4 regions of the Methylobacterium sp. D53M genome follow, and region 1 is predicted to be linked to each of the others. Evidence: predicted binding sites of a transcription regulator. Region 1 holds the regulator's gene; each other region holds the start of a gene.
What was found. The regulator PhoB, encoded in region 1, activates phosphate uptake and scavenging genes when phosphate is short. The targets are predictions, from matches to a motif close to TGTCATNNANCTGTCAT.
Positions count from the first base shown of each region.

Region 1 (7,482 bases):
GCCTCGATCGCCCGGGACATGCTCGACCAGATCCCGACCGTGCTGCGCGAGAGCGCCTACGGCATCGGCTGCACCACCTGGGAGGTCGTGCGCCACGTGCTGGTGCCCCAGGCGGCCGTCTCGATCATCGGCGCGATCATGCTCGGCCTCGGCCGGGCGCTCGGCGAGACGATGGCGGTGACCTTCGTGGTCGGCAACGCCAACCGGCTCTCGGCCTCGATCTTCGACCCGAGCTCGACCATCGCGTCGCGCATCGCCAACGAGTTCAACGAGGCGGACGGCCTCCAGCTGAACGCGCTGATGGCGCTGGGCTGCATCCTGTTCGTGATCACCTTCGTGGTGCTCATCATCGCCCGGCTGCTGACGCGCCGCGTCCAGTCCGCCTGAGGAGCGCGCGCGATGGTTTCCTCCAGCACGATCGCCCCGGCCGCCCAGCGCCGCCCCGGCCGCGTCCGCCAGGGACGCCGCGTCGCCGACCGGACCCTGCGCGTCGCCTGCACCGCCGCGACGGTGGTCGGCGCCCTGGTCCTCGGCTCGATCCTGGTGATGCTGATCGTCCAGGGCGTGCGCGGCTTCACGCCGACCCTGTTCACCAACCCGACCCCGGGCCCGGGCTCCGAGGGCGGCGGCATCGCCAACGCCATCCTGGGCAGCCTCGTTCTGACCGGGATCGGCATCCTCATCGCGACGCCGGTCGGCGTCATGGCCGGGACCTTCCTGGCCGAGTACGGGCGCGGCTCGAAGCTGGCCGCCCTGATCCGCTTCCTCAACGACGTCCTGCTCTCGGCGCCGTCGATCCTGATCGGCCTGTTCGTCTACACGCTGATGGTGCGGCCGATGGGCACCTACTCGGGCTGGGCCGGCGGCGTGGCGCTGGCGATCATCGCCGTGCCGGTGATCGTGCGCACCACCGAGGACATGCTGCGCCTCGTGCCCGGCACCCTGCGGGAGGCCGGCGCGGCGCTCGGCGCGCCGCCCTCGACGGTGATCATGAGCGTGACCTGGCGGGCGGCCTCGGCCGGCATCGTCACCGGCATCATCCTGGCCCTCGCCCGCATCGCCGGCGAGACCGCGCCGCTGCTGTTCACCGCGCTCAACAACAATTCCTGGTTCTCGGCCAACCTGATGGGCGGCGTCGCGAACCTGCCGGTGATGATCTACCAGTTCGCCCTCTCGCCCTACCCGAACTGGCAGGGCCTGGCCTGGGCGGGCGCGCTCCTGATCACCACCACCATCCTGGCGCTGTCGATCATCGCGCGCCTCGTGATCAAGCCGCAGGCCTCGCGCTGAGCCCCCTTTCGAGGACACGACGATGAACGCCGCCTCCGCGATCCCCACGGTCGAGCTGAACCGCAACCGCGCCGAAGAGGGCGGCCCCGTGCGGATCGCCGTCAAGGACCTGAACTTCTACTACGGCAGCTTCCACGGGCTTAAGGACGTCAACCTCAACTTCCACGACCGGCAGGTGACGGCGCTGATCGGCCCTTCCGGCTGCGGCAAGTCCACCCTGCTGCGCTGCTTCAACCGGATCTACAGCCTCTACCCGGAGCAGCGCGCGGAGGGCGAGATCCTGCTCGACGGCGAGAACATCCTCAGCCCCTCCGTCGACCTGAACGAGCTGCGCTCGCGCATCGGCATGGTGTTCCAGAAGCCGACGCCGTTCCCGATGTCGATCTACGACAACGTGGCCTTCGGCCTGCGCCTCTACGAGAAGCTGCCGAAATCCGAGCTCGACGGCCGGATCGAGGAATCCCTGCGCAAGGCCGCCCTCTGGGACGAGGTGAAGGACAAGCTCCGGCAGCCCGGGACCGGCCTGTCGGGCGGCCAGCAGCAGCGCCTGTGCATCGCCCGGACGGTGGCGCAGAAGCCGGAGGTGATCCTGTTCGACGAGCCGACCTCGGCCCTCGACCCGATCTCCACCGGCCGCATCGAGGAGCTGATCGAGCAGCTGCGCGACGAGTTCACCATCGTGATCGTCACGCACAACATGCAGCAGGCGGCGCGCATCTCGCAGTTCACCGCCTTCATGTATCTGGGGCAGCTCGTCGAGTTCGGTCCGACCAACCGGATGTTCATGAACCCGACGGAACGCCGCACGCAGGACTACATCACCGGCCGCTTCGGCTAGTCTGCCGGGCCGCTCCGGTCCCGGGACCGCCGCTCGCGTCTCCGGCGCGCCGGCGGGTCCCGCAAGCCTCCCGGAGGGCCGTCCCCGGGACCCCATCGAAGGATCCGCCATGCCCGGCCATATCGTCACCTCCTACGACACCGACCTGGAGAACCTGCGTCGCTCGATCTCGGAGATGGGCGGCGTCGCCGAGAAGATGACCGCGGAGGCGACCGACGCCCTCGTGCGCCGGGACGACACGCTCGCCCAGGCGGTGATCCTCGCCGACAAGCGCCTCGACGCGCTGCAGCGGGACATCGAGGAGCGCGCCGTGCTGCTGATCGCCCGGCGCCAGCCCCTGGCGATCGACCTGCGCGAGACCATCTCGGCGATCCGCGTCTCCGGCGATCTGGAGCGGATCGGCGACCTCGCCAAGAACGTCGCCAAGCGCGTGGTGGCGATCTCCGACCAGGCGCCGGCCCAGAAGATCGTGCTCGGCGTGCGCCACATGAGCGACCTCGCCGAGGGTCAGCTGAAGGACGTGCTCGACGCCTACGGGAGCCGCGACGTCCAGGCGGCCCACGACGTCTGGGAGCGCGACGGCGAGATCGACGCCCTGTACAATTCCCTGTTCCGCGAGCTCCTGACCTACATGATGGAGGATCCGCGCAACATCTCGTTCTGCACGCATCTCCTGTTCTGCGCGAAGAACGTAGAGCGCATCGGTGACCACACCACCAACATCGCCGAGACGATCCACTACCTCGCCACGGGCGAGACGCTGGCGGGTGACCGGCCGAAGAACGACGCGTCGAACTACGCGACCGTGGACGGCGTGCAGGCGCCGTGAGGCGCCGACCCCGGCGCCTTCCTGTGGGCGCGGCCGGGGTCACTCTCCGTGCGGGTTGAGGCGGGGCGGCGCCTCCTGCACCATCCGGGGACCGCCCGCAGAACGAGTCTTCGAACGTGAGCATGCAAGTCCTGATCGTCGAGGACGAGGAGGCCCTGAGCACGCTGCTCCGCTACAACCTGGAGGCCGAGGGCTTCCTGGTGGATTCGGCGGCGCGCGGCGACGACGCCGAGCTGCTCCTGGCGGAGCGGATCCCGGACCTCGTCCTGCTCGACTGGATGCTGCCCGGCCTCTCGGGGATCGAGCTGTGCCGCCGGATCCGGGCGCGCCGGGAGACCGAGCGCCTGCCGGTGATCATGCTCACCGCCCGGGGCGAGGAGGGCGACCGCGTCCGCGGTCTCGGCACGGGCGCCGACGACTACATCGTCAAGCCGTTCTCGGTCCCGGAGCTGCTCGCCCGGATCCGCGCGCTCCTGCGCCGGGCCAAGCCAGCCCACGTCTCGGACCGGCTGGCGGCCGGCGACCTGGAACTCGACCGCACCGGCCACCGCGTCCGCCGCGGCGGCGAGGAGCTGCATCTGGGCCCCACGGAGTTCCGGCTCCTGGAATTCCTGATGCTGGCGCCGGGCCGGGTCTTCTCCCGCGAGCAGCTCCTCGACGGGGTGTGGGGCCACGACGTCTACATCGACGAGCGCACCGTCGACGTCCATGTCGGGCGGCTGCGCAAGGCGCTGAACGGCCCGCGCCAGACCGACCCGATCCGCACGGTCCGCGGCTCCGGCTACGCCTTCGACGAGACCTTCTCGCTGGAGGCCTGAGGCGGCCTCACGGGCCGTCCGGATAGGACTTCGCTCCGGCGCACCGTCATCGCGAGCGCAGCGAAGCGACCCAGGGCGGCGGGACGCCGGTGCGCGCGGCGCTGCTGGGTTGCTTCGCTCCGCTCGCAAAGACGCTGGGACGGGCCCGCGAAGATTCGCGCGTCCCGGCCTCCAGGGACTCAGCGCGCCAGCGCCGCGCTCCGGCCCGAGGCGGCCGGCACCGCCTCCAGCGCCGCCAGGACCGTCCCCTCGGTGAGGATCTGCGGCAGCACCTGGGGCTCCCCCGTCCCGGTATAGAGCAGGTAGAGCGGGACGCCGCTGCGCCCGTGCTTCTCCAGGAGGCGGGTGATCTCGGGGTTCTGGTTGGTCCAGTCGCCCTTCATGTAGGTCACGCCGCGCTCGGCCATCGCGGCCCGCACGGCCTTCGTGTTGAGCGAGGTCGCCTCGTTGACCGCGCAGGTGATGCACCACGCGGCGGTCATGTCCACGAAGACGGGGCGGTGCGCGTCGACCAGGGCGTCGAGGCGCGCCTGCGTGAACGGCTCGATCCCGTCGGCGGCGGCCTGCGCGGCCGGCGCGGCGCGGTCCCGGGGCAGGGTGACGGCGAGGGCCCCGACGGCGATCAGCGCCAGCGCCGCGGCGGCCTGCGCGACCCGGCCGGCCCGCGGCGGGGCGGCGCGGCCGTGCTCCCAGGCCCAGGCGGCGAAGCCCACGAGGACGAGGCCGATCAGCGCCGCCAGCAGCCCGCGCGGGTCGACCTGCTGCGCCAGCACCCAGATCAGCCACGCCACGGTGGCGTAGACCGGGAAGGCCAGCACCTGCTTGAGGGTCTCCATCCAGGCGCCCGGCCGCGGCAGCGCCCGCAGGGCCGGCGGCCAGAGGGTCAGGAGCAGGAAGGGCAGGGCGAGGCCGAGGCCGAGGCTCGCGAAGACGGCGAGCGCCACGCCGGCGCTCTGGGTCAGCGCGAAGCCCACCGCCGAGCCCATGAACGGCGCCGTGCAGGGCGTCGCCACCAGGGTCGCGAGCACACCGGTGAAGAACGAGCCGCTCAGGCCGCCGCGCCGGGTGAGGCCGTCGCCGAGGCCGGCGAGCCGGCCGCCGACATGGACCGCGCCCGAGAGGCTCAGGCCCATCGCGAACAGCAGGTAGGCGAGCCCCGCCACGATGGCGGGCGACTGGAGCTGGAACCCCCAGCCGATCGCGGCCCCGCCGCTCTTCAGGCCGATCAGCGCGGCGGCGAGCGCCAGGAAGCTCGCCAGGACGCCGGCCGTGTAGGCGAGGCCGTGGAGCCGCAGCCGGGCCGGCCCCTCGCCCGCGTGCCGCACGAGGCTCAGCACCTTGATCGACAGGACCGGGAAGACGCAGGGCATCAGGTTGAGGATCAGGCCGCCGAGGAAGGCGAAGGCCGCGGCGGTCGCCAGCGTCAGCGCGTCGAAGTCGGCGGCGGCCGGCGCGGTCGCGGGCGGCGCGGTCGCGGCCGGCGCCGCGGCGGCCGGGAGGACCGGCTCGTCGCCGTACGCGAAGGCGAGCCGGTGGGTCCCGGCGGCGTCGACCGCCTCGACCGTCAGGACGCCGGGCAGCGCGGCGGGCACCGGGTCGGTCGGGCTGCTCCGGGCGAGAGTCAGGTGCAGGCCGGTCCCGTCGACGCTCATCACCTGCGCGGCGGCGTTGTCGATCGCCGTCTCGGCGTAGGGGAAGTACGCGGCGTTCCGGACCGCCTCGGGCTTGAGGCCGGCCGCGGCGAAATCGAGGCGCAGGGTGTCGCCCTGGCTCGACAGGCTCAGGGGCCAGAGCGCCGGCACGGGGAGCGCAGCGCGGGCGCGCGCGAACAGCGCGGCGTTGGCCGGGTCCGGCTCGGCCTTGCCGACCGGCAGGGTCAGGGCGAGATCGGCCGAGCCGGGCACGCACTCGGTCTCGCAGACGAGGTACGTCAGCTTGGCCTGGATCCGCACCGGGTCGGCCGGGTCGAGGCTCGGCGGCGGCGTCACCGGGACGAGGAGCGTGACCTCACCCTCGTAGCCGTAGTTCATGAGGGTCGCGATCGGGATTCGCTCCGGCGCCGGCCACCGGATCGCGCCGGCGCTGAAGCCGGCCGGCAGGGTCCAGGTCACCTCCGGGGGCAGACCGGAATCGCCCGGGTTGCGCCAGTAGACGTGCCAGCCGGGCTTGACCTGCATCCGCACCGCCAGCGTGAAGGGCTGCGCGCCGGCGACCGCGGCGGGCTCGGCCACGAGGCTCGCGCGCACGAGGTCCGCGGGCGTGCGGAACCCCTGTGCCGCGGCGGCCGAGAGGCCCGCGGCGACGGCCAGGATCAGGAGGGCGAGGCGGCGGATCATGCTGTCCCTTCGCGCGCGGGGCGGTCGCGGTTTCACGCGCGGCGTGTCGGGCTCGGCGCGGGCGTTTCCATGGCGTCCGGTCTTACCATGGCGTCGGGTCTTACCACGGACCGCGTTCGGGATCCCTGCGGCCGGCTCACTCCTCGAGCGGCGCCGTCGCCCGCTCGAGCCAGTCGCGCGTCGCGGTGTCGAGCCCGGGCGCCAGGGTCTCACGGACCCTCGCATGATAGGCGTCGATCCAGGCCCGCTCCCCGGGTTCGAGCAGGTCCGGCCGGATCAGCCGGCGGTCGTAGGGAGCGAGCGTCAGCGTCTCGAAGCCGAGCATCGGGCGCTCCCCGCCCGCGATCGCGCGGGCCTCGACCAAGACGAGATTCTCGATCCGGATGCCGTAGGTGCCGCGGGCGTAGTAGCCCGGCTCGTTCGACAGGATCATGCCGGGCTCGAGCGCCACCGTGCCGGTCTTGGCGATCCGCTGCGGCCCCTCGTGCACCGACAGGAAGGCGCCGACGCCGTGACCGGTGCCGTGGTCGAAGTCGAGGCCCGCCTGCCAGAGCGGTGCCCGCGCGAAGGCGTCGATCTGGGCGCCGGTCGTGCCGACCGGGAATACCGCCCGGGCGATGGCGACGTGCCCCTTTAGCACCCGCGTGAACCGGTCGCGCATCTCCGGGCTCGGCGCGCCGACCGCGACCGTCCGGGTGATGTCGGTGGTGCCGTCCGGGTACTGCGCTCCCGAGTCGATCAGGAACAGCTCGCCCGACTGGACCGCCCGGTCCGTGGCGCGGCTCACCCGGTAGTGGACGATCGCGCCGTTCGGTCCGGAACCCGAGATCGTGGGGAACGAGACCTCGCGCAGGTCGCCGCCGGCGGCCCGGAAATCCTCCAGGGCCTCGACGGCGGCGATCTCGGTGAGGCCGCCGGCCGCGGCCGCACCGTCGAGCCAGGCGAGGAAGCGCACGACGCTCGCCCCGTCCCGGACATGGGCGGCGCGGGCGCCCGCGATCTCGGCGGCGTTCTTGACCGCCTTCATGCCGGTGATCGGGTCCTTGCCGACATCGGCCGTGCCGCCGGCGGCCTCGATCTTCTCCTTCACGGCGACAGCGCCGGTGGCCGCGTCGAGGCGGACGCGCGCGCCCGCCAGGGATGCCAGCCCGTCGTCCAGGTCCGCTCGCGGCAGGATCTCGGCGATCGGCGCGAGTTCCGCCCGCAGAGCCGGATCGATGTTCGGAGAGACGAGGTACAGCCGGGCCCGTCCCTCGCGCGGCAGGATGGCGTAACCCAGCGCCAGGGGCGTGTGGGCGACGTCGGACCCGCGCAGGTTGAAGGCCCAGGCCAGGTTGTGCGGGTCGGAGATCACCAGGGCATCGCAGCCGC
Region 1 covers NZ_JBKFAL010000010.1:115,586-123,067, reverse strand. The annotation lists gene pstC (phosphate ABC transporter permease subunit PstC) at 1-387, shown strand, start outside; gene pstA (phosphate ABC transporter permease PstA) at 400-1,290, shown strand; gene pstB (phosphate ABC transporter ATP-binding protein PstB) at 1,313-2,128, shown strand; gene phoU (phosphate signaling complex protein PhoU) at 2,238-2,957, shown strand; gene phoB (phosphate regulon transcriptional regulator PhoB) at 3,080-3,775, shown strand; gene ACLBYG_RS16280 (protein-disulfide reductase DsbD family protein) at 3,955-6,111, opposite strand; gene ACLBYG_RS16275 (aminopeptidase P family protein) at 6,248-7,482, opposite strand, start outside.

Region 2 (7,482 bases), on a different contig from region 1:
CAGTACTGCTTGGGCGCGCGCACCCGGGCGCCGAGCTCGGCGGCGGCGTGCCAGGGCCAGCGCGGATCGTACAGCATGGCGCGGGCGAGCGAGATCGCGTCCGCCCGGCCCTCCTGCAGGATCGTCTCCGCCTGCCGGGCCTCGGTGATCAGCCCGACCGCGATGGTGGTGAGCCCGGTCTCCGCCTTGATCCGCTCGGCGTAGGGCACCTGATAGCCCGGCCCGAGCCTGATCGCCTGCTTCGGCGAGACGCCGCCCGTGGAGACGTGGATCGCCGGCGATCCCGCCCGCTTGAGCGCCTGGGCCAGCTCCACCGTCTCGTCGAGATCCCAGCCGTCCTCGACCCAGTCGGTGGCCGAGACCCGCAGCCAGACCGGGCTGCCGGCGGGCACGACATCCCGCACCGCGTCGTAGATCTCCAGGGGGAAGCGCATGCGGTTGGCGAGGCTGCCGCCGTATTCATCTGTCCGCTTGTTGGCGATCGGCGACAGGAACTGGTGCAGCAGGTAGCCGTGGGCGCCGTGCAGCTCGACGGCCTCGATGCCGAGGTGCACGGCCCGCTTGGCGGTGGCCACGAACTGGTCGCGGACGCGCTTCAGGTCGGCGGCGTCGAGGGCGTGGGGCGGGACCTCGCCCTCGCCGTGCGCGACCGCCGAGGGCGCCTCGGTGCGCCAGCCGTAGGCGTGCTCCGGCGGGATCTGCTGGCCACCGGCCCAGGGGGCCTCGCTGGAGGCCTTGCGCCCGGCATGGGCGATCTGGATGCAGACCGGGATCGGCGCGTATTCGCGCACGGCGTCGAGCACCCGGCCCAGCGCCCGCTCGCAGCCGTCGTTGTAGAGGCCGAGATCCCAGGCGGTGATCCGCGCCTCCGGGGAGACCGCGGTGGCCTCCAGGGTCAGCAGGCCGGCCCCCGACATGGCGAGCTGGCCGAGATGCATCATGTGCCAGTCGGTCGCCTCGCCGTCCCGCGCCGAGTACTGGCACATCGGCGCGACGAGGATGCGGTTCTCGAGCGTGAGCGCGTCGAGTGTCAGCGGTTCGAACAGGCGAGCGGTCATCGGCAACTCCTGGTGGAGGGTTCACTCTGGCCCAGGACGGGCGCGGCGGCCAGTGCGGTGCGGCAGAGCACCTCTGCGGGCGGGCGTTGCGGGAACTTGCGGATGTGGCCGCCCGTTTCCTGGCCTGTCGCCGCATCGCGGCAATCGACGCGAACCGCCTGAGGGGGCGAGATCGCCCGAGGTCCAGATGATGCTCACCAGACTCGCCGTCCCGCTCGCCCTGGCCGCCGGCTGCGCCGCCCTCGCGGGCACCGCCCAGGCCCAGCCTGCCGCCTTCGGCGGCCCCAAGATGCTGATCCACGGGAATTACTGCGGACCGGGCAACAACGCGCCACTCCCGCCGATCGACGCCCTCGATGCCGCCTGCGCCCGCCACGACGCCTGTACGCCGAACGGCGGCCTGCCTTCGGAGGCCTGCAATCTCCGCCTGCAGCGGGAGGCCGCGCTGATCTCCCGCGACCCCCGTCAGCCGGACGATGTCCGGTCCCTCGCCGGCCTCGTGGCCGCCACCGCGACGCTGATCCCCTCCGAGCCGAACGCCCGGCGCGTGCCGGCCTCGGTCACCACCGGTCCGACCGCGGGCACCTACGCGCCCGCCCTGATGCGGCCGGCGCCGACGGTCGATATCGACACCGACGACGACGGCGCCGACGCGGATTGAGGCGGATTGAGGCGGGCCGCGACCGCCCGTCGACGCGCCGCCAGCGCGGTCCGGCACCCTACCGGGCCGCGCCGATCCCCCGATCCTTCAGGCTGTCGCCGATCTCGTCGAGGGCCGCCGCGTCGTCGATGGTCGCCGGCATCGTCCACGGCTCGTGATCGGCGATGCGCTTCATCGTGGCCCGCAGGATCTTGCCCGACCGGGTCTTGGGCAGCCGCGGCACGGTCAGCGCCAGCTTGAAGGCGGCCACCGGGCCGATCTCGTCCCGCACCTTGGCGACGAGTTCCCGCTCGATCGTCTCGGTCGGCCGGGCGACGCCGGCCTTCAGCACCACGAACCCGCAGGGCACCTCTCCCTTCAGCGCGTCGCGGATGCCGATGACCGCGCATTCCGCCACGTCCGGGTGGCTCGCCAGCACCGCCTCCATGCCGCCGGTGGACAGACGGTGGCCCGCGACGTTGATGATGTCGTCGGTCCGTCCCAGGACCGTGATGTAGCCGTCGGCGTCGATCACCCCGGCATCCGACGTGTCGTAGTAGCCCGGGAAGGTGGCGAGATAGCTCGACCGCATCCGGTCGTCCGAGCCCCAGAGGGTCGGCAGGCAGCCGGGCGGCAGGGGCAGGCGGATCGCGATCGTGCCCATGGTCCCCGCCGGAACCGGCTTCCCGCCCTCGTCCAGGACTTCGACCCGGTAGCCCGGCATCGGCACGCAGGTGCTGCCGTGCTTCACCGGCAGGAGGCCGAGGCCCATCGGGTTGCCGGCGATCGGCCAGCCGGTCTCGGTCTGCCACCAGTGGTCGACCACCGGTCGGCCCAGCACGCGCTCGGCCCAGGCGACCGAGTCGGGGTCGGCGCGCTCGCCCGCCAGGAACAGGCTGCGGAAGGCCGAGAGGTCGTGATCGGCGATCCGGGCGCCCTTCGAATCCTCCTTCTTGATCGCCCGCAGGGCTGTCGGCGCGGTGAACAGGCAGACCACCCCGTATTCGCCGACCACCCGCCAGAAGGCGCCGGCATCGGGCGTCCCGACGGGTTTCCCCTCGTAGAGGACCGTGGTGCAGCCGTGCAGGAGCGGCGCGTAGACGATGTAGGAGTGGCCGACGACCCAGCCGATGTCGGAGGCGCAGAAGTAGGTCTCGCCGGGCTGGACACCGTAGAGGTTCGGCATCGACCAGGCCAGGGCGACGAGGTAGCCGCCGGTATCGCGGACCACGCCCTTCGGCTTCCCGGTCGTGCCGGAAGTGTAGAGGACGTAGAGCGGGTCGGTGGCGGCGACCGGCACGCACGCCGCGCTCCGCCCCGCCGTCCGGGCGGCCGCGACGGTCTCACCCCAGTCGCGATCCCGGTCCGCGACGAGGGTCGCGGGCCCTTGCGGGCGCTGGAGGATCAGGCAGGCCTCCGGCTTGTGCCGCGAGGCCGCGATCGCCGCGTCCAGGAGCGGCTTGTAGGCGACCACGCGGTTCGGCTCGATCCCGCAGGAGGCGGCGAGCACCACCTTCGGCGCCGCGTCTTCGATCCGCACCGCCAGCTCGTTGGCGGCGAAGCCGCCGAACACCACCGAGTGGACCGCGCCGAGCCGGGCGCAGGCGAGCATGCCGAACAGCGCCTCGGGCACCATCGGCATGTACAGGATCACCCGGTCGCCCTTGCCGACACCGAGGTCGGCCAGCACGGCGGCCAGCACCGCCACCTCGTCGCGCAGCGCCCGGTAGGTGATGCTGCGCTTGGTCCCGGTCACGGGCGAGTCGTAGCGGATCGCAACCTGATCCGCCCGGGCCCCGTCCGCGTGGCGGTCCACCGCGTTGTGGCAGGCGTTCAGGGTGCCGTCCGGGAACCAGCGTCCGTAAAGGCCGGAATCCGGCGCGAAGGCCCGCTCCGGCGCCCGCGCCCAGTCGAGGGCCCGCGCCGCACCGAGCCAGAACGCCTCGGGGTCGCGGCAGGCCGATTCGTAGATCTCCGGGTAGCGGCCCGGCAGGCTGGCTCTCGTCATCGGTTGGGCGTTTCCTCGCGGACCGCTCTCCGGCGGCGGCCCGCAGAGTAGCCCATTCTCGCGCGCGCGGGAGTGGCGACGGGCGTGACGGCCGCGGCTCGGTGCCCCCAAAAGAAAACCGCCGCACCGGGGCTCCCGATGCGGCGGTCGTCAGCTTGAATTCGCTATCAGATTGGACGTCTCAGGCGTCAGTGCAACGTGTCGTTGCCCGCCTGAAGCTTGTTGATCTCGTCCTTGAGGAGGAGTTTCCGTCGCTTCAGCTCGGCGATGTGGAGGTCGTTCGCCGAAGGTCTGTGGATCGCTTCCTGAATCTCGCGCTCGAGGGCTTCGTGCTTCCGGGCGAGTTGGTTCAGATGCGTCTGCAGCGACATGAGTCGAATCTCCTGTCATCGTTTCGACACAACGAGATTGGCACAGGATGCCGGACCTGTCGAAGCGTTTTCTGCTGCTAAGTCTGATGATTGCTTACCGCGCCGCCTTGTCCGGCGCCGGAGCGTGACGCATGCTCTCGGGCGACGAACGGTCTTCGGGTTCTCAGGTGACGATGGCGGACGAGGCGGGTGAGGGTACGCAGTCGGACCTCCTGGGCGAACTGGCGCGGCTGCGCGAGGAGCACCGGGATCTCGACAGCGCCATCGAGGCGCTGGAGCGCAGCGTCGCCGGGGACCAGCTCCAGATCCAGCGCCTGAAGAAGCGCAAGCTCACGCTGCGCGACCGCATCTATCACATTGAGGACGCGCTCACGCCGGACATCATCGCCTGATGCCGGTGGACGCCCTCCGGCCCCGCCTTGCCGCAGGCCCGCGCCGCCTGTAAGCGCCCTCTTTTGCCGGGATCAACGATGGCGTCGCCTCCTCCGGTCGCGATCATCATGGGCAGCCAGTCCGACTGGGCGACCATGCGTCATGCCGCCGAGACGCTCGACGCGCTCGGCGTACCATACGACGCGCGCATCGTGTCGGCCCACCGCACGCCGGACCGGCTCGTCGCCTTCGCCAAGGGCGCGGTCGCGGCCGGCCTCAAGGTGGTGATCGCCGGTGCGGGCGGCGCCGCGCACCTGCCCGGCATGGCGGCCGCGATGACCCGCCTGCCGGTCTTCGGCGTGCCGGTGGAGTCGAAGGCCCTCTCCGGCCAGGACAGCCTGCTCTCCATCGTCCAGATGCCGGCCGGCATCCCGGTGGGGACCCTGGCGATCGGCCGGGCCGGGGCAGTGAACGCGGCCCTGCTCGCCGCCGCCGTCCTGGCGCTGACCGATCCGGACCTGGCGGAGCGCCTGGAGGCGTGGCGCGCGGCCCAGAGCGCCTCGGTGGCCGAACGGCCGGTGACGGAAGAGAACGCGTGACGGACAAGATCCTCGGCCCCGGCTCGATCCTCGGCATCGTCGGTGGGGGCCAGCTCGGGCGCATGATCGCGCTCGCGGCGGCCGATTACGGCCTCAAGGCGCATGTCTACGCGCCCGACGCGGACAGCCCCGCCTTCGACGTGGCCGCCCGGACCATCTGCGCGGCCTACGACGACGCCGCGGCGCTGGCGGATTTCGCCCGCGGCGTCGACGTCGTGACCTACGAGTTCGAGAACATCCCGCACGCCACCGCCGACGTCCTCGCCCGGCACGCCGCCCTGCACCCGAACGCGCGCGCGCTCTCGACCACGCAGGACCGGCTCTCCGAGAAGGAGTTCATCAACGGCCTGGGCATCCCGACGGCGCCGTTCCGGGCGGTGGACACGCCCGACGACCTCGACCGGGCGATCGAGGTGATCGGCCTGCCGGCCGTGCTCAAGACCCGCCGCTTCGGCTACGACGGCAAGGGGCAGCGCATGCTCCGCGAGCGGGCCGAGGGCGACCGCAACGCCCTGTTCGCCGAGTTCGGCGGCGCGCCGCTGATCCTGGAGGGCTTCGTGCCGTTCGAGCGCGAGGTCTCGGTGGTGGGCGCGCGCGGGCGCGACGGCAGCTTCGCGGCCTACGACCTCTGCGAGAACGAGCACCGCGACCACATCCTCGCGCTGACCCGGGTGCCGGCGCCCGGCGTGTCCGCCGAGACGGGCCGCGCCGCCGTCGAGATCGCCCGGCGGATCGCCGACGCCCTCGACTATGTCGGCGTGCTCGCCGTCGAGATGTTCCTCGTCCGCGAGGACGGGGCGGAGCGGCTGGTGGTCAACGAGATCGCGCCCCGGGTGCACAATTCCGGCCACTGGACCAGCGAGGGCGCGCTGACCTCGCAGTTCGCCCAGCACGTCCGCGCCGTCTGCGGCTGGCCGCTGGGCGATGCGGGCCGGGTCGGCGGTCTGCCCGTCGAGATGCGCAACCTGATCGGCGCCCAGGCGGACGACTGGCACGCCCTGCTGGCCGAGCCCGGCGCCCACCTGCACCTGTACGGCAAGGGCGAGGCGCGCCCCGGCCGCAAGATGGGCCACGTCACGCGCCTCGGGCCGGGTCCGACCGGATCCTGAGGCTTCGAGGGCACACCCGCGTCGCCGCGTGATCGCCGGAGGGCCGTCCGCGGCCCCGCGGAACGGTCGAGCCATACCTTCGCCACATCCCGCCGCTTCCACGACACTGTGGTCGGTTCCGTATGCTGTCGCTCGAACCCGCCCGCACCGCTTGGTCCCGCCGGGACCGGCGGGGGCCGGATCACGACGCGGCGCTTCTTAAGCCGGCCTTCACCGTGATGCGCGACGGTGCCCCGAACTCGGGCGTGCCCGGCGCTCGGCGCGGGCTCTTGGACTGTGAGGGGCGGGGCGGACGCGCGCGGAGCGGGCGACGCCTCGGGGAGAGTGGGGCAATGAACGTACGCAACCGGCTGGGACGGAAGACGGCACTGATCGGCGCGGCCTTGGTCTCGGCTGCCGGCCTCGCGGGCTGCGAGACCGTCGGCAGCGCGGCCGGCCCGCGGCAATACGCGGTCTTGGAGAAGGACACGACCGGCGCCACGAACGTCAACATCGCCTCCCTGACCGAGGTCGTGCAGCGCAACCCGAACGACGCGGCGGCCTACAACACCCGCGGCGCGGCCTACGCCCGCGCCGGCCAGTTCAACGACGCCATCGGCGACTTCACCAAGGCGATCCAGCTCGATCCGAACTCCGCCTCCGCCTACAACAATCGCGCCCTGGCGAACCGCCAGATCGGCCGCGACGGCCCGGCGCTGCAGGACTTTTCCAAGGCGATCGGTATCGATCCGAATTACGGGCCGGCCTATATCGGCCGGGCCAATGTCGAGCGCGCGCAGGGCAACCTCGACCAGGCGCTGAACGACCTCAACGTCGCGATCCGCCTGAGCCCCGAATCCGCGCAGGCGTACCATGCCCGCGGCCTCGTGAAGCAGAAGCAGGGCCAGGACACCCAGGCGATCGCCGATTTCGACGCCGCCATCGACCGCGACCCGTTCGTGGCCGCGCCCTACGCGGCCCGCGGCCAGAGCCTGATCGCGACCAACCAGTACGCGAAGGCGATCGAGGACTACAACGCCGCGCTCAACGTGAACGCCAAGGACGCCACGTCCTGGGCCTATCGGGGCCTCGCCTACGAGAAGCAGGGCCAGCGCAAGGAGGCGATGGAGAACTACCAGCGCGCCTCGACGATCGACCCCAACAACACCGTCGCGCGGGCCGGCCTCGGCCGCGTCCAGGGCGGGGTCGGCACGCTGTTCAACTGATCGCTCCGTCATCGCGCGCGGAGCGGAGCGACGAAGGGCAGCGCGACACGTTCGAGCGTGGCGCCGCCGGATCGCTCCGCTCCGCCCGCAGGGACGGTGCCGGCGCCTGAGGCGAACTAC
Region 2 covers NZ_JBKFAL010000017.1:36,262-43,743, reverse strand. The annotation lists gene ACLBYG_RS21355 (NADH:flavin oxidoreductase/NADH oxidase) at 1-1,058, opposite strand, end outside; gene ACLBYG_RS21350 (hypothetical protein) at 1,246-1,719, shown strand; gene ACLBYG_RS21345 (propionyl-CoA synthetase) at 1,778-3,706, opposite strand; gene ACLBYG_RS21340 (YdcH family protein) at 3,895-4,077, opposite strand; gene ACLBYG_RS21335 (YdcH family protein) at 4,209-4,469, shown strand; gene purE (5-(carboxyamino)imidazole ribonucleotide mutase) at 4,548-5,048, shown strand; gene ACLBYG_RS21325 (5-(carboxyamino)imidazole ribonucleotide synthase) at 5,045-6,157, shown strand; gene ACLBYG_RS21320 (tetratricopeptide repeat protein) at 6,490-7,362, shown strand; gene ACLBYG_RS21315 (acyl-CoA dehydrogenase family protein) at 7,479-7,482, opposite strand, start outside.
Region 2: ACLBYG_RS21340 (YdcH family protein) is a predicted target of PhoB. The motif match lies at 4,091-4,107, and genes of this name have one in related genera.

Region 3 (7,482 bases), on a different contig from region 1:
TTGCTCGCCCAGGCGACGTGCGGCGTGACGATCAGGTTCGGCAGGTCGGCCTCGCACAGGATGTTGCCGTCCTTGGGCGGCTCCTGCGCCACCACGTCGAACCCGGCGCCCGCGATGGTGCCGTCCTTGAGCGCCTCGAGAAGGGCCGCCTCGTCCACGAGCCCGCCGCGGGCCGTGTTGATGAGGATGGCACTCTTCTTCATCTTCTTGAGCTCGGCGGCGCCGATCATCCCCTTGGTGTCGGGGGTCAGCGGCACGTGCAGCGTGATCACGTCGGACTGCGTCAGGATCGTCTCGAAATCGACCAGCCCGTCCTGCGGGAACACGTCGTAGGCGATGACCTTCATGCCCAGCGCCTCGGCGCGCTTGGCGATCGACTTGCCCAGCGCCCCGTAGCCGACGATGCCGAGCGTCGAGCCGGCGATGTCGTAGATCGGGTAGTCGAAGTAGCAGAACTGCTTGGACTTCGCCCAGTCGCCGCGCCGCACCGAGTTGGCGTAGGGCACGATCGCCCGGCGCAGGGCGAACATCAGCCCGACCACGTGCTCCGGCACGGTGTTGAACGCGTAGTTGCGGATGTTGACGACCGTGACCCCCTGGGCCTTGGCCTGGGCCTTGTCGACCACGTCGGTGCCGGTGGCGGCGACCGCGATCAGCCTCAGGTCGGGGAGCTGCTTCAGCGTCTCGGCCCGCATCGGGACCTTGTTGATCAGCGCGATCTCCGCGCCCTGGAGGCGGGAGACGATCTCCTCCGGCGTCCAGGTCGACTCGTGCTCGACGTATTCGTGGGGGAAATTGAACGGTCGGACCCTGGCATCGAGGGATTCACGATCCAGGAACACGATCTTCTTGGTCATAGGACCCCTCTCGTACGACGGGCGGTTTCCTCGATAGTCTTGTTCTTACTTGCGCGTCGGGGCGGGCCCGGCAACCCGGTCCCGCCCCGATCGCGGGCGCAAATCACGCCTTATGCAGCGGATTCTCGCGCAGGTAGCTGGAGGCGGCGGCGACGCCCGAGCCCGGCGTGACCTTGATGCCGCAATCGAGCATGGCCATCTCGGCGCCCGCGATGGCGCCCAGCAGCGACAGCTCGTTCAGGTCGCCCAGGTGGCCGATGCGGAACACCTTGCCGGCGACTTTCGACAGGCCGGCGCCGAGCGAGAGGTTGTAGCGCTCGTAGGCGTGGGTGATCACCTTGGCGGCGTCGGCGCCCTCCGGCACCACGATCGCCGTGACCGTGTCGGAGTTCCACTTCGGCTCCTTGGCGCAGGGCTTGAGGCCCCAGGCCGCGACCGCCTGGCGGGTCGCCTCGGCGAGGACGTGGTGGCGGTGGTAGACGTTCTCCAGCCCCTCCTCCTTCACGATCTCCAGGGCCTCGCGGAGGCCGTAGAGCAGCGGCAGGACGGGGGTGTAGGGGAAGTAGCCGGTGGCGTTGGCGGCCAGCTGGTCCTTCCAGGCGAAGTAGGCGTGGCCGAGCCGGTCGTTGCGGCCGGTGCCGCCCTCGGCGATCTTGAGCGCCTTCGGGCTGATGCAGATCAGGCCGAGGCCGGCCGGCAGCATGAAGCCCTTCTGCGAGCCCGCGATGGCGCAGTCGACGCCCCACTCGTCCATGTAGAACGGCAGCGAGCCGATCGACGAGATGCCGTCCACGAACAGCAGGGCCGGGTGGCCGGCGGCGTCGATCGCCTTGCGCACCGCGCCAATGTCGCTGGTGACGCCCGTGGCGGTCTCGTTGTGGACGACCATCACGGCCTTGATGGCGTGATCCTTGTCGGCGCGCAGCGCCTCCTCGATCTTCTGCGGATCGGCGCCGGCGCCCCACTCCTCGTCCTGGACGATCACGTCGAGGCCGAGGCGCTGGGCCATGTCGACCCAGAGGTGGCTGAACTGGCCGTAGCGGGCAGTGAGCACCTTGTCGCCGCGGCAGAGGGTGTTGGACAGGGCCGATTCCCAGATGCCGGTGCCCGAGGACGGGAACAGGATGACCGTCCCGTTGGTCGAGCCGAACACCATCTTGGAGTCCTGCAGGAGCGGCTTCACCAGCTCGGGGAAGCTCGGCGAGCGGTGATCCTCCGACGGCACGTGCATGGCGCGCAGGACGCGCTCCGGGATGTTGGTGGGGCCCGGGATGAAGAGGTGGTTGCGACCGGGGCGCCGGGTTGCGGCCATGATGTTTCCTCCGAAAAGTCCATTGCGCGCGGGCGTGAACCCGCGCCGGGTTGTCCAAGCGTCCTCAGGGAGTCGGTCCGGCGCCGTCGAGAGCGGCTCGCGCCGCACCCCCTCGAACGCCATCCTCTGCCGTGATCGGGGGGTCTCCGCGGAGCGGCAGGCGGCCTCACGCCGCTCGCGTCGCGGCGCGCCCCCGCGCGCCGGTCGCCTCCGAATTGCCGTCCCGTCCAACGGCTCCAGGGCCGTCCTCGCCGCCTTCCTGTCAAGGTCCGGCCGTGCTCGTGCCGAGCGGCCGGTTCTTGGTATTATGAGGCGGTGAAGCTCGAAAGGAAAACCGGAAAAACTTCCGGAACTTGCCAAAAAAATTTTTTGTGCGGCGCAACGAAGTCGCACTCCGGTTGAGAGGCTTCGCGGCACCGCACACCGAAGTCTTTCCGCCCCGTCGGAACCCGCGTCATCAAACTGAGATCGGATCGCGCTCTGGATCCCGGCACCGTACAGCCGCCGGGAGAGGATGCCGTGGCCGAGGTTGAGGAGATGCCGGTCCGCGTGCGGACGCTGTTCCTGTCCGACCTGCATCTCGGCACGCGCGGCTGCCAGGCCGGCCTGCTGCTGTCGTTCCTGAAGGACTACGACGCCGACACGATCTACCTCGTCGGCGACATCGTGGACGGCTGGCAGCTGCGCTCGGGCTGGTACTGGCCGCAGGAGCACAACGACGTGGTGCAGAAGCTCCTGCGCAAGGTCCGCAAGGGCGCGCGGATCGTCTACCTGCCCGGCAACCACGACGAGTTCCTGCGCGACTATGTGGGCACGAGCTTCGGCGGCATCGAGCTCGCCGAGACCGCGATCCACGAGGCGGCCGACGGCAAGCGCTACCTCGTCATCCACGGCGACCAGTTCGACATGGTCGTGCGCCACTCGCCGTGGCTCGCCCATCTGGGCGACGGCGCCTACACGCTGGCGCTCTCCCTCAACACGCTGATCAACAAGGTGCGGCGGCGGCTCGGCCTGTCCTACTGGTCGCTGTCGGCCTGGGCGAAGCTGCGCGTGAAGAACGCCGTGAGCTTCATCGGCCGCTTCGAGACGATCCTGGCCGAGGAGGCCCGCCGCCAGGGCGCCGACGGGGTGATCTGCGGCCACATCCACCACGCCGCGGACCGGCCGATCGGCGACCTGCGCTACCTCAACACCGGCGACTGGGTGGAATCCTGCACCGGGCTCGTGGAGCACTACGACGGCCGCATCGAGGTGCTGCACTACCCGAGCCTCCTGCGGGCGCGGGAGGCCGAGGTCGTGCCGCAGCCCCTGCCGGGCCGGCGCGCGGTGGCGTGAGGGCGGCGCCGTGAAGCTCCTGATCGCCAGCGACGCGTGGCACCCCCAGGTGAACGGCGTCGTGCGCTCCCTCGAGCAGATGGTCCGGCGCGCGCCGGAGCACGGCTTCGCCACGACGCTGCTGTCCGTGGCGGATTTCCGCTCGCTGCCGCTGCCGGGCTACCCGGAGATCCGCCTCGCCTATGCCGGGCGCGAGCGGGTGGCGGCGCGCTGGCGGGCCGAGCGGCCGAGCCACGTGCACATCGCCACGGAGGGACCGGTCGGCCTCGCGGCGCGCCGGCACTGCCTCGCGCACGACCTGCCCTTCACGACGAGCTACCACACGCGCTTCCCGGAATACCTCGCCGCCCGCGCCCCGGTGCCGGAGGCGTGGTCCTACGCGTACCTGCGCCGGTTCCACGGCGCCGCCCGCGGGACGATGGTCAGCACCGCCTCGCTCCAGGGCGAGCTCGCGGCGCGGGGTTTCGGCCGGCTGATGCGCTGGACCCGGGGCGTGGACACGGAGCGGTTCCGGCCGGCCGAGCCCGGGACGCCCCGGCCGGCGGAACTGGCCGGCCTGCCGGGGCCGCTGTTCCTCTACGTCGGGCGGCTGGCGGTGGAGAAGAACGTCGCGGCCTTCCTCGCCCTCGACCTGCCCGGCACCAAGGTGGTGGTCGGCGACGGCCCGGACCGCGCGCGGCTGCAGGCGCTCGCCCCGGCGGCGCACTTCCTCGGCACCCGCACCGGCGCGGACCTCTCGGCGGTCTACGCGGCCTGCGACGTCTTCGTCTTCCCGAGCCTCACCGACACGTTCGGCATCGTCCTCCTGGAGGCCCTGGCCAGCGGGCTCCCGGTGGCGGCCTTCCCGGTTCCGGGTCCCAACGACGTCGTCGGCGGCACGCGGGTCGGCGTGCTCGACCCGGATCTGCGGGTCGCCGCGCTGGCGGCCCTGCGCCTGTCCCGCGCCGAGTGCCGGGCCGAGGCCCTGCGCTGCGGCTGGGACGTGAGCGCGCGGCAGTTCTTCGGCAACATCGTCGAGGCGCATGGCGGCGCCCGGAGCACCCGCGACGCCGCCTGACGCGTGACGGCGTCCGCGCGGAATGGCAGGAGGGCGCGATGCCGCCCGCCAAGCCGCCAGCCAAGCCGCCCGCCAAGCCGCCAGCCGGATCGCCCGCCCGACCGACCGGGTCCGTCAGAGCCCGCCCCCCGGTCGCCGGACCGTTCGACCCCGCCCGGGCCGCCGCGTATCCGGCGGCGATCGGCTGCGACGAGGTCGGGCGCGGCGCGCTCTGCGGACCCGTGGTGGTGGCCGCGGTCTGGTTCGATCCGGCGGCGATCCCGGCCGACCTGCTCGCGGCCCTCGACGACAGCAAGCGCGTCCCCGAGCCCGTGCGCGACCGGCTGGCCCCCCTGATCCGCGCCCACGCGCGGGTCGCGGTGGCGGCGGGGTCGCGCGCCCTGATCGACCGGATCAACATCCGCGGCGCGACCCTCGACGCCATGGCGCGGGCGGTGGCGCGGCTCGGCCTCGCCGCGCCCGTGCTGGTCGACGGGCGCGACGCCCTGCCGGGCTTGCCCGGCCGCGCCGTCGTCGGCGGCGACCACTTGGTGCCCCAGATCGCCGCCGCGTCGATCGTCGCCAAGGTGCTCCGGGACCAGCTGATGCGGCGGCTCGCCCGGCGCCATCCCGGCTACGGCTGGGAGCGCAACGTCGGCTACGGGACGGCCGTCCACCGCGCCGGCCTGACGCAGCTCGGGCGCAGCCCCCACCACCGGCTCAGCTTCACCCGTTGTTTCGACTGAGCCGGGCGACGGGTCACGCGGCCCGGACGCCCGTGAGGAAGCGCTCGACCTCCGCGGCGAGCTCCTCCGACTGACGCGTGAGCGCGGTGGCGGCCGTCAGCACGTGGTCGGCCGCGCGGCCGGTCCGGTCGGCCGCCTGCGCCACGCCGGCGATGTTGCCGGTGACCTCCTGCGTGCCGGCATTGGCCTGGGCGACGTTGCGGACGATCTCCTGCGTCGCCGCCCCCTGCTGCTCCACCGCGGCCGCGATGGCGGCGGCCACGGCGTCGATCTCCCCGATCCGGCCGGTGATCGTCCCGATCGCCCGCACCGCCTGACCGGTCACGGTCCGGATCTCGCCGATCTGCCGGCCGACCTCGTCGGTGGCCCGACCGGTCTGGGCGGCCAGTTCCTTGACCTCGGTTGCGACGACCGCGAAGCCGCGCCCGGCCTCGCCGGCCCGCGCCGCCTCGATCGTGGCGTTGAGCGCCAGCAGGTTCGTCTGCGCGGCGATGCGGGCGATCAGCTCGACGACGGCGTCGACCCGGGCGACGGACGCGTTCAGCGCCGCCACCAGGGCGGCCGTCTGGTCGGCCTCGCCGACCGCGCTCCGGGCCAGCTCGGACGAGCCCTGGACCTGCCGCCCGATCTCCTGGACGGAGGTGCCGAGTTCCTCCACCGCGGCGGCCACCGTCCTGACGCCGGCGGACGCCTCCTCGGCGGCCGCGGCCACGGTATCGGACTGGCTGGCCGTCTCCTGGGCTGTGGTGGTCATCTCCCAGGCCGTGGTCTGCAGTTCGGCCGCGGCGGCGGAGACCTGCCCGACGATGCCGGCCACCGCCGCCTCGAAGGTCTGCGCCATCGTGTGCGTCATGGTCCGGCGCTGCGCCTCCGCGGCGCGCGCCGCCTCGTCCGCCTCTGCCTCCAGGGCGCGGGTGCGGACGAGGTTGTCCCGGAAGACCTCCACGGCCGCCGCCATCGCGCCGATCTCGTCCCGCCGCCCGCGGGCCGGGATCTCCACGGCGACGTCGCCGGAGGCGAGCGCCCGCATCGCCTGGATCATGGCCCGGAGCGGCCCGAGCACGCGGCGGACGACGACGACGGCGCCGGCACCGGCGAGCAGCACCGATGCGGCCAGGAACAGGCCGGTGTGCAGCAGCGTCGCCCCCGCCTCAGCGAAGAGTGCCTGCGCGCGGGCCACCATCGCGTTCAGCGCCGCCTCGGCGAGGTCGGCGATGGTGTTGACCTCCCGCGTGTTGCGGTCGCGCAGGTCCTGGATCGCGACGCCCGGCGGCTGGCCCCGGCTCAGGGCCGCCCGCAAGGCCTGCCGCCGCGCCGCGACCTCGCCCTCGAAGTTGCTGCTGCCCGCCCTCACGAAGGCGTCCTGGACCGCCCGCGGCAGCGTGTCGTCCATGTGATCGACGAGATTCGCCCAGCTCGCCGCGACGCGGCCGCGCTCCTCGGCCTCCGCGAGGCGCTCCTCCTCGGACCAGCCCGTGCCCCGCGTCACGGCCGTCTCGGCCCGCGCCACGTTGCCGCCGATCGCGACCCGCGTGATCCAGGCGGCGCGCTTGATGTCCAGGGCGCGGGCCAGCGCCGCGTCCCGGCGCGGGATCGTGACGTCGACGGCCCCGCTGGTCACCGTGAGGGCGTCGAGCAGATCCCGGAAGGCGGTCGCGGCGACCTCCGCGGTCGCGGCGTCGCGCTCCGCGACCGGGACCGCGAGGGCCGCGTCGATCCGCGACGTCAGGCCGGTGACGGCCTCGTACGCCCGTCGGAGCGGATCGACCGTCTTCGCCACCGCGGCGGTGTCGACCGCGCGCACCAGCCTCAGGAGCGCTTCCAGACGATCGATCCGGGTCGCGCGCTGTCAGGCGATCAGGGCCGCGTCGGCGGGCGGGATCCTGCCCGCGGCGATCAGCGCCTGCAGGGTCCGCCCCCGCTCGAGGCGCACGGCGAGCAGGATCTCGAGGAGGATCCGGCTGCCTTCCGTGAGCGCGACGACGCGGCGGCTCTCCCGCTCCTGCGCCCCGGCCTCCAGCGCCGTCCGGGCGCCCGCGGCCAGCAGCATGGCGCTGAGTGAGAACAGGATCGCGCACAGGATCGTGCCGATGGACGGACGCGGAAGACGCAGCATGAGGGTCGGGATCTCTCTTCGCGGTGCGTCGAGGCGCGCGGCCCGCCGCCGGGCTGCCCGGTTCGAGCAGGGCGGCCGGT
Region 3 covers NZ_JBKFAL010000006.1:63,145-70,626, reverse strand. The annotation lists gene ACLBYG_RS12090 (D-2-hydroxyacid dehydrogenase) at 1-857, opposite strand, end outside; gene ACLBYG_RS12085 (aminotransferase class V-fold PLP-dependent enzyme) at 961-2,169, opposite strand; gene ACLBYG_RS12080 (UDP-2,3-diacylglucosamine diphosphatase) at 2,707-3,504, shown strand; gene ACLBYG_RS12075 (glycosyltransferase family 4 protein) at 3,515-4,561, shown strand; gene ACLBYG_RS12070 (ribonuclease HII) at 4,600-5,286, shown strand; partial or broken gene ACLBYG_RS12065 (methyl-accepting chemotaxis protein) at 5,300-7,402, opposite strand.
Region 3: ACLBYG_RS12080 (UDP-2,3-diacylglucosamine diphosphatase) is a predicted target of PhoB. The motif match lies at 2,622-2,638, and genes of this name have one in related genera.

Region 4 (7,482 bases), on a different contig from region 1:
GCGAGACCGAGTCCCAGGGTCGCACCACGAGGCCGACCATCGGGGTCGTGGCGCTCTTGTCGTAGGACGAGGCCAGCGTGCCGACATTCGACACGTAGTTGTGCGCCTCCACGCGCTGGCGGCGCACGCCCAGCGTCAGCAGGACGCGCTCGTCGAGGGCCGACAGCGTGTCGGCCACCGCGATCCCCGACAGGGTGCTGTCGGACAGGCGGGGCCGGCCGACGCCGTAGATCGGCGCGATGTACGGGACGAGGGCCGGCGCGTAGAGGTTCGACAGGTAGGCGCCCCGGCCGGGCGAGAACCGCCGTGCCGTCGCCTCGTCGTACACGGAGCCCTGCACTGTCAGGGCGTGCCGGATGAAGCCGGTCTCGAACCGGGCCCGGACGCCACCGTCGTAGGTGAGCCGGTCGACGCCCAGCGCGTAGAATTGCGGCGTGCTGGTCGTGTCGCCGCGGCCGTTGAGGATCGTCGGCGCCGACTGGAAGTAGCGCTCCACGCCGGTCTGCCCGCCGCCGACATCCGCGAACAGCGTGACTTGATCGGTCAGGTCGTACTCGGTGCGCAGCAGGCCGCCGCGATCGTCGACGTTTGAGTATTCCCAGGGCTGGGTCAGGTTCAAGCGGCCGTCGGGCGCCCGCGGCACGGGCACGCCGGCCCGCAGGAGGAACGGGCGCAGCGGCGCGTTGAAGCGGTCGGTCTGCGCCAGCAGGTAGAGCCACGCGCGGAACCGGTCACCCTGGTAGTCGAGGGCCAGGGCCCCGACGCCGGTCGTCTCGGTCTGGCGGTCGAAGGGCGTGGCGCCGCCGTGCAGGCTGCCGACAACGCGGGCGCCCCATTCCCGGCCCGACCCCCAGCGGCGGGCGACGTCGACCTGGCTGCCGCCCCAGGCGGACGAGCCGTAATCCAGCGTGACGCGAGTGAGGTCCGCGCCGGCGCGCTTGGGGACGATGTTGACCACGCCGCCGACCGCGCCGTTCGGCGACACCCCCGTGAGGGCGGCGGACGGGCCCTTCAGGACCTCGATGCGCTCCACGTAGTCGGTGAAGATGCGGAAGCTCGGGGCGATGCCGTAGAGCCCGTCGAAGGCGACCTCGCCGCTGGTGTTCTCGTTGGACGGGAAGCCCCGGATGGAGAAGGAGTCGAACGGCGCCCCCGTGGTCTGCGTGGCGCGCACCGACGGGTCGAGGACCAGGGTCTCGGACACCGTCCGCGCCTGCCGGTCCCGAATGAGCGTGTCGGTGTAGCTGGCGATGCTGAGGGGCGCCTTCTGGGTCTCGGTATCGCCCAGAAGGCCGAGGCGCCCGCCCCGCGCCACCTGACCACCGGCATAGGCCGGGACCGGGCCGCGCGGCGCGGCCGCGCCCTCGACCGAGAGCTCGTCGAGCTGGACCTCCCGGCCGGCCCCGGCCTCCTCCGCGCGGGCGGCGTGCAGCCCGGACCCGACGAAGCCCAGCAGGACGGCCAGCGGGAGAACCGGCCGGGCCGCGCGCCACCGGCGCCGGTTCCGCGCGGAAACAGGTACTGAGAAGTCGTGGGACCGCATTGTCGTGACGAAAGCTCCGAATCACGGAGCAAGGCAGCAAATATCCCTACATGTGTCAAAAATACATTTGGAGTAATTACAACTCTACAGTGCGATCGCAGCGCTGATCGAACATCATCGATATTTATTGTCGTATATACATAGATGCATTTCAGGACGTCGTGTTTATCAATGACGCGACCATCTTCGCGCGATCGGGGCGGCGATTTCACGGAGGGCCGGGCCGCAGCTCGGCCGAGGCGCACGGCCGGGATCATCGGTCCGGACGAGGCCGCCGAGGCCGGACCCAGCCGCGATTTCCCGTGGATCGTGCGCGGCCGGTCGGGTCGCCGGGGCGTTCGACCGCGCGACCACCGGATCCCGACGGGCCCGCGGGAGCGCCGACCGGCGGCCGCGGCGCCGCGATCGGGGCGCCCGGTTGCCAGGGTTGCCCACCCCGCCTAGACGGGCCCGGCGCGAAACGTGCCTGTCACCCTTCCTCTTGTGCAGAGGTCTTCTCCCGTGATCACCGGTCCGTGCCTCATCGTCCAGCCGATCCACGCGGCGGGCCTCGACCGGTTGCGCGCGGCCGGCCTGGAGCCGCGCCCGGCGAGCGGGACCGATCCCGAGACGCTGGCGCGCGAGGTCGCCGACTGCGTCGCCGTCATCACCCGCAACACCGGCTTCCCGGCCCGCGCCATCGCGGCGGCGCCGGCCCTGCGGGTGATCGGGGTGCACGGCACCGGCACCGACCACGTCGCCACGGCCGAGGCGACCGGGGCCGGGATCGTGGTGGTGAACACGCCCGGCGCCAACGCCGTCTCGGTGGCCGAGCAGACGCTGGCGCTGATCTTCGCCCTGGCCAAGGCCCTGCCGGGGGCCGACCGCTCGGTCCGGGCCGGCGACGACAGCTTCAAGTTCACCGCCCGGCTGATCGAGCTCGCCGGCCTGACGCTGGGCCTCGTCGGCTTCGGGGCGATCGGGCAGGCGACCGCCCGGCTCGGCGCCGCCCTGGGCCTGCGGGTGCTGGCCTACGGCCCGAGCCGCCCGGACGCGGACTTCGCCAATGCCGGCGCCCTGCGGGCCGCCTCGGTCGACGCGCTGCTGGCGGAATCCGACATCGTCTCCCTGCACGTGCCGCTGACCGCGGGCACCCGCGGCCTGATCGGCCGGGACCAGCTCGCGCGGATGAAGCGGGACGCCTTCCTGATCAACACCAGCCGCGGCGGCCTGATCGACGAGGCGGCCCTGGTGGAGGCGCTGGAGGCGGGCACGATCGCGGGCGCCGGGCTCGACGTCTTCGCCCAGGAGCCGCTGCCGGTCGACCACCCGCTGGCCCGCCAGCCCCGGGCGATCCTGACACCCCATGTCGGCGGCTCCACCGGGGCGGCCCTGATCCGCACCGCCGAGACCGCCGCGACCCGCGTGGTCGACGTCCTCGCCGGCCGGCGGCCGGGCGGGCTGGTCAACCCGGCCGTTTGGGAGCGGCGCCGCGGGGTGTGATGGTCCCCCCTCTCCCCGTGCGGGAGAGGGTTGGGGTGAGGGACGAGAGGCTTCGGGATCAAGCACCCGATCGACGCGATTCGAGGGGGAGCCTCATCCGGTGAGGTCTCACCCCTCACCCTGTCCCTCTCCCGCACGGGAGCGGGACCCGCGGCCGATCCTGACGGCGCGGCGGTCGTGGCCGGCCCGGTTCACGGTGTTTCGTCCGGACCGCGACCGCCCGCCGCGCGCCGTGTCATGCAATCGTCGCAGACGGGCCGGAAAGCCACCCGCTGCATCCGAGGCCAGAGAGGGCTCCATGGACTTCCACCGTCGCTTCACGGTCCTGATGTGCGCCCCGGCCTTCGACCCGGACGATCTCGAGGGCGCGCGCGTCAACCAGATCGTGGCGGCCGTGGAGCAGCGCGGATTCGAGGTGGTGCGCGCCCGGCGCGTCGAGGATGCGGCCATCGCGGTCCAGACCGACGCCGCGGTCGGCTGCCTCGTGGTCGACTGGGGCAAGCGCGGCCTCGACGGCAAGGCCGCCGCCCTCATCGACATGATGCGCCGGCGCGGCCTGGAGATGCCGATCGTCATCATGGTCCGCCGCAAGCGGCTGGAGGACATCCCGGTCGAGCTCCTCGACTTCATCGACGGCTACATCTTCCTCGCCGAGGAGACGCCGGAATTCATCGCCCGCGGCCTCGTCAGCCGGGTCACGCAGTACGCCGAGACCCTCAAGACCCCGTTCTTCGGCGCGCTCGTCGACTACGCCGAGAAGGGCAACCAGCTCTGGACCTGCCCGGGCCACAACGGCGGCATCTTCTACAACCGGTCGCCGATCGGCCGGATCTTCGTGGAGCACCTCGGCGAGGCGATCTTCCGCGACGACCTCGACAACTCGGTCCTCGATCTCGGCGACCTGCTGACCCACGAGGGCCCGGCGCTCAAGGCCCAGAAGGAGGCCGCCAAGATCTTCGGGGCGGAGAAGACCTACTTCGTCCTCAACGGCACCTCGGCCTCCAACAAGATCGTCCTGTCCTCCCTGGTGGCCGAGGACGACCTCGTCCTGTTCGACCGCAACAACCACAAGGCGGCCCATCACGGCGCCCTGTTCCTGGGCGGCGGCATCCCGATCTTCCTGGAGACCGACCGCAACGCCTACGGCCTGATCGGGCCGATCTTCCACGAGGCCCTGGACGAGACCCGGATCCGGGAGAAGATCCGCCGCAACCCGCTGGTGACCGACCCGGAGGCGTGGCGCCGGGAGCGGCCGTTCCGCGTCGCGGTGATCGAGCAGTGCACCTACGACGGCACGATCTACGACGCCCAGGAGATCCTGGAGAAGATCGGCCACCTCTGCGACTACATCCTGTTCGACGAGGCCTGGGCGGGCTTCATGAAGTTCCACCCGCTCTACGCAAGGCGCTTCGCCATGGGGCTGACCGGCCTCGACGAGACCTCGCCCGGCATCGTCGCCACGCAATCGACCCACAAGCAGCTCGCGAGCTTCTCCCAGGCCTCGCAGATCCACACCCGCGACGGCCACATCCGCGGCCAGACCCGGCGGGTCGAGCACAAGCGGCTCAACGAGAGCTTCCTCGTCCACGCCTCGACCTCGCCCTTCTACCCGCTCTTCGCCTCCCTCGACGTCGGCGCCCAGATGATGAAGGGCCGCTCGGGCATGATCCTGTGGGACGACACGATCCGGCTCGGGATCGAGTGGCGCAAGAAGGTCCGGGCGATCCGGCGCGAGTTCGAGGAGAACGAGCGCGATCCCGCGCGGCGCTGGTTCTTCGACCCCTTCGTGCCGGACGTGACGGTGAACGTCGACGGCGCGGAGGTGCCGTGGGAGAGCGTGCCGACGGACGAGCTCGCCGCGACGCCGCGCCACTGGGAGCTGAAGCCGGGCGCGCGCTGGCACGGCTTCACCCACGTGGCGCCGGGCTACGCCATCACCGACCCGAACAAGCTCACCGTGCTGACCCCCGGCTTCGACCGGCACACGGGGGCCTACGCCCAGCACGGCGTGCCGGCGCCGATCGTGGCGCAATACCTGCGTGAGAACCGGATCGTCGCCGAGAAGAACGACCTGAACTCGCTGCTCTTCCTGCTGACCCCGGGGGTGGAATCCTCCAAGGCCGGCACGCTGATCTCGGGCCTCGTCGCCTTCAAGCGGCTCCACGACGACAACGTCCCGCTGGAGGAGGCCATGCCGGAATTCGTCAACCGCCGGCCGAACCGCTACCGGGGCGTGCGCCTGCGCGACCTCTGCGGCGAGTTCCACGCCTTCCACCGGGAGGCCGGCACCTCGACGCTGCAGCGGCGGCAATTCGCCCCCGAGCACCTGCCCGAGATGGTGATGCCGCCCAAGCGCGCCGCCCAGCTACTGACCCGCAACAAGGTCGACTACGTGCCGATCGCCGAGGCCGAGGGGCGGATCGCCACCACGCTGATGCTGGTCTATCCCCCGGGCATCGGCACGGTGCTGCCCGGCGAGCGCTTGGACGACCGGGCCAAGCCCATGCTCGACTATTTCAAGATGTTCGAGGCCTCGGCCAACCTGTTCCCGGGCTTCGAGGCCGAGATCCAGGGCGTCTACCGCGAGGTCGACCCGGGCGGGCGGATCCGCTTCCACACCTACGTGGCGCGGGAGGGCGCCTGATGGAGATCGAGGCCGAGACGCCCGGCCTGCTCCCGGCCCGGTCCTGCCCCGACATCGTCATCCGCGCCTCCTCGGACGCCGATGTCGAGGCGATGGTGGCGATCTACGAGCACCATATCGGCAAGGGCGTGACCGATGTCAGCGTCGCCGAGGAGGACCGGCTGCTCCCCGACGACCTGAAGCGGCGGCGCAAGACCATGCGCAAGAAGCGCCTGCCGCACCTCGTGGCCGACCGGGACGGCGCGGTGGCGGGCTACGCCTACGCGGTGCCGTTCCGGAAGCGGCCGGCCTACCGCTACACCCTCAAGCACTCGATCTACGTGCATCCCGACCACCTGCACGCGGGGATCGGCCGGCGGCTGCTGCCGGCCCTGATCGAGGCCTGCGCGGCGGGCGGCTACCGCCAGATGATCGGCTACATCGACGCCGAGAACGCGGCCTCCCTGCGGCTCCACGAGGCCTGCGGGTTCGAGCGGGTCGGCTACCTGCGGGCGGTGGGCTTCAAGTACGGCCACTGGTCGGACAGCGTCATGGTCCAGCGGGCGCTGGGGACCGGGTCGGAGGACCGGCCGGGGTAGCGGGCCGGGACCGGGCGGCCTCCGACGCCCGGCCGCCGTCATCGCGAGCGCAGCGAAGCGATCCAGTCGCGCCACGCTCACGGAGGGCGCGCTGCCCTGGGTCGCTTCGCTGCGCTCGCGATGACGGAGCGCGTGACGTCCGAAGGATCCGACCCGAGCCAACCTCAGTGGCCGGCCTCCGGGTTCGGCGTGGCGACGAGGTCGACCTCGACGCCGACCTCGAGCGCCACCCACTGGCCCGAGGCCCAGGCCCCCTGCCCGACGCCGAACTCGGTGCGGACCAGGCCGACGCGCCCCGCGGCGTGCGCCGCGCCGCCCTCGAGGGTCAGGTGGAACGGCAGCGTCACGGGCCGGCTCGTGCCGCGGATCGTCAGCGTCCCGACCGCCGCGTAGTCGCCCTGCCCCTTGTCGACGAAGCGGGTCGCCTCGAAGCGCGCCTCGCTTCCCGCCTTGATGTCGAACCAGTCCTTCTGCGGAAGGGCCTCGTCGCGCTGGACGTCCCCGGTCCGCGCGCTGGCGAGGTCGACCAACACGAGCGCGTGCCCCGTCTCGGGCTTGGCGGGGTCGAAATCGATGTCGGCCTTGAACCGCTCGAACCGCCCGGTGAACGGGACGCCGACCTGCACGCCGGAGAACCGGATCGCGCTCCTGGCCGGATCCACCGCCCAATCGGCGGCGGCGGCCGGCAGGGTGACGGCCTGGAGAGCCGCCAGCAGGCAGAGGTGACGCGCGTTCATCGGGTCGGCTCCACGGTCGGGGTGGGTAACCACCGACGCCCCGGCAGCATGCGGCGCAGCACGTCGTCGCGCAGGAGGAGGTGGTGGCGCAGGGCCGCCGCCACGTGGACGGCGAGCAGGGCCGCCAGGAACCACGCCCCCAGGGCGTGGACCCGCTTCAGGACGGCCTCGGCGGCGCCCGGGTCGGGGACGAGGGCCGCCAGCGGCATGTGCGGCCAGGGCACGATCCCGTACAGCACCGTCGGGATGTTGAACGGCGACAGCGAGACCACGGCCCAGCCGGTCAGGGGCAGGCCGACGAGCAGCAGGTACAGCAGGTGATGGGCCGCCGCGGCCGCCCGGCGCTCCCGCGCCGGCATCCCGGCCGGGTGCGGCGGCGGCCGGTGGGTCAGGCGCCAGAGGACCCGCAGGGCCGTCAGTGCCAGCACGGTGATCCCGACCGACTTGTGCCACTGGTAGAGCTGGAACTGGCGCAGCGGCGCCAGGGCCGCGTGCGTC
Region 4 covers NZ_JBKFAL010000011.1:164,553-172,034, reverse strand. The annotation lists gene ACLBYG_RS17290 (TonB-dependent receptor) at 1-1,465, opposite strand, end outside; gene ACLBYG_RS17285 (hydroxyacid dehydrogenase) at 2,045-3,025, shown strand; gene ACLBYG_RS17280 (Orn/Lys/Arg family decarboxylase) at 3,324-5,669, shown strand; gene ACLBYG_RS17275 (GNAT family N-acetyltransferase) at 5,669-6,247, shown strand; gene ACLBYG_RS17270 (YceI family protein) at 6,412-6,984, opposite strand; gene ACLBYG_RS17265 (cytochrome b) at 6,981-7,482, opposite strand, start outside.
Region 4: ACLBYG_RS17280 (Orn/Lys/Arg family decarboxylase) is a predicted target of PhoB. The motif match lies at 3,259-3,275, and genes of this name have one in related genera.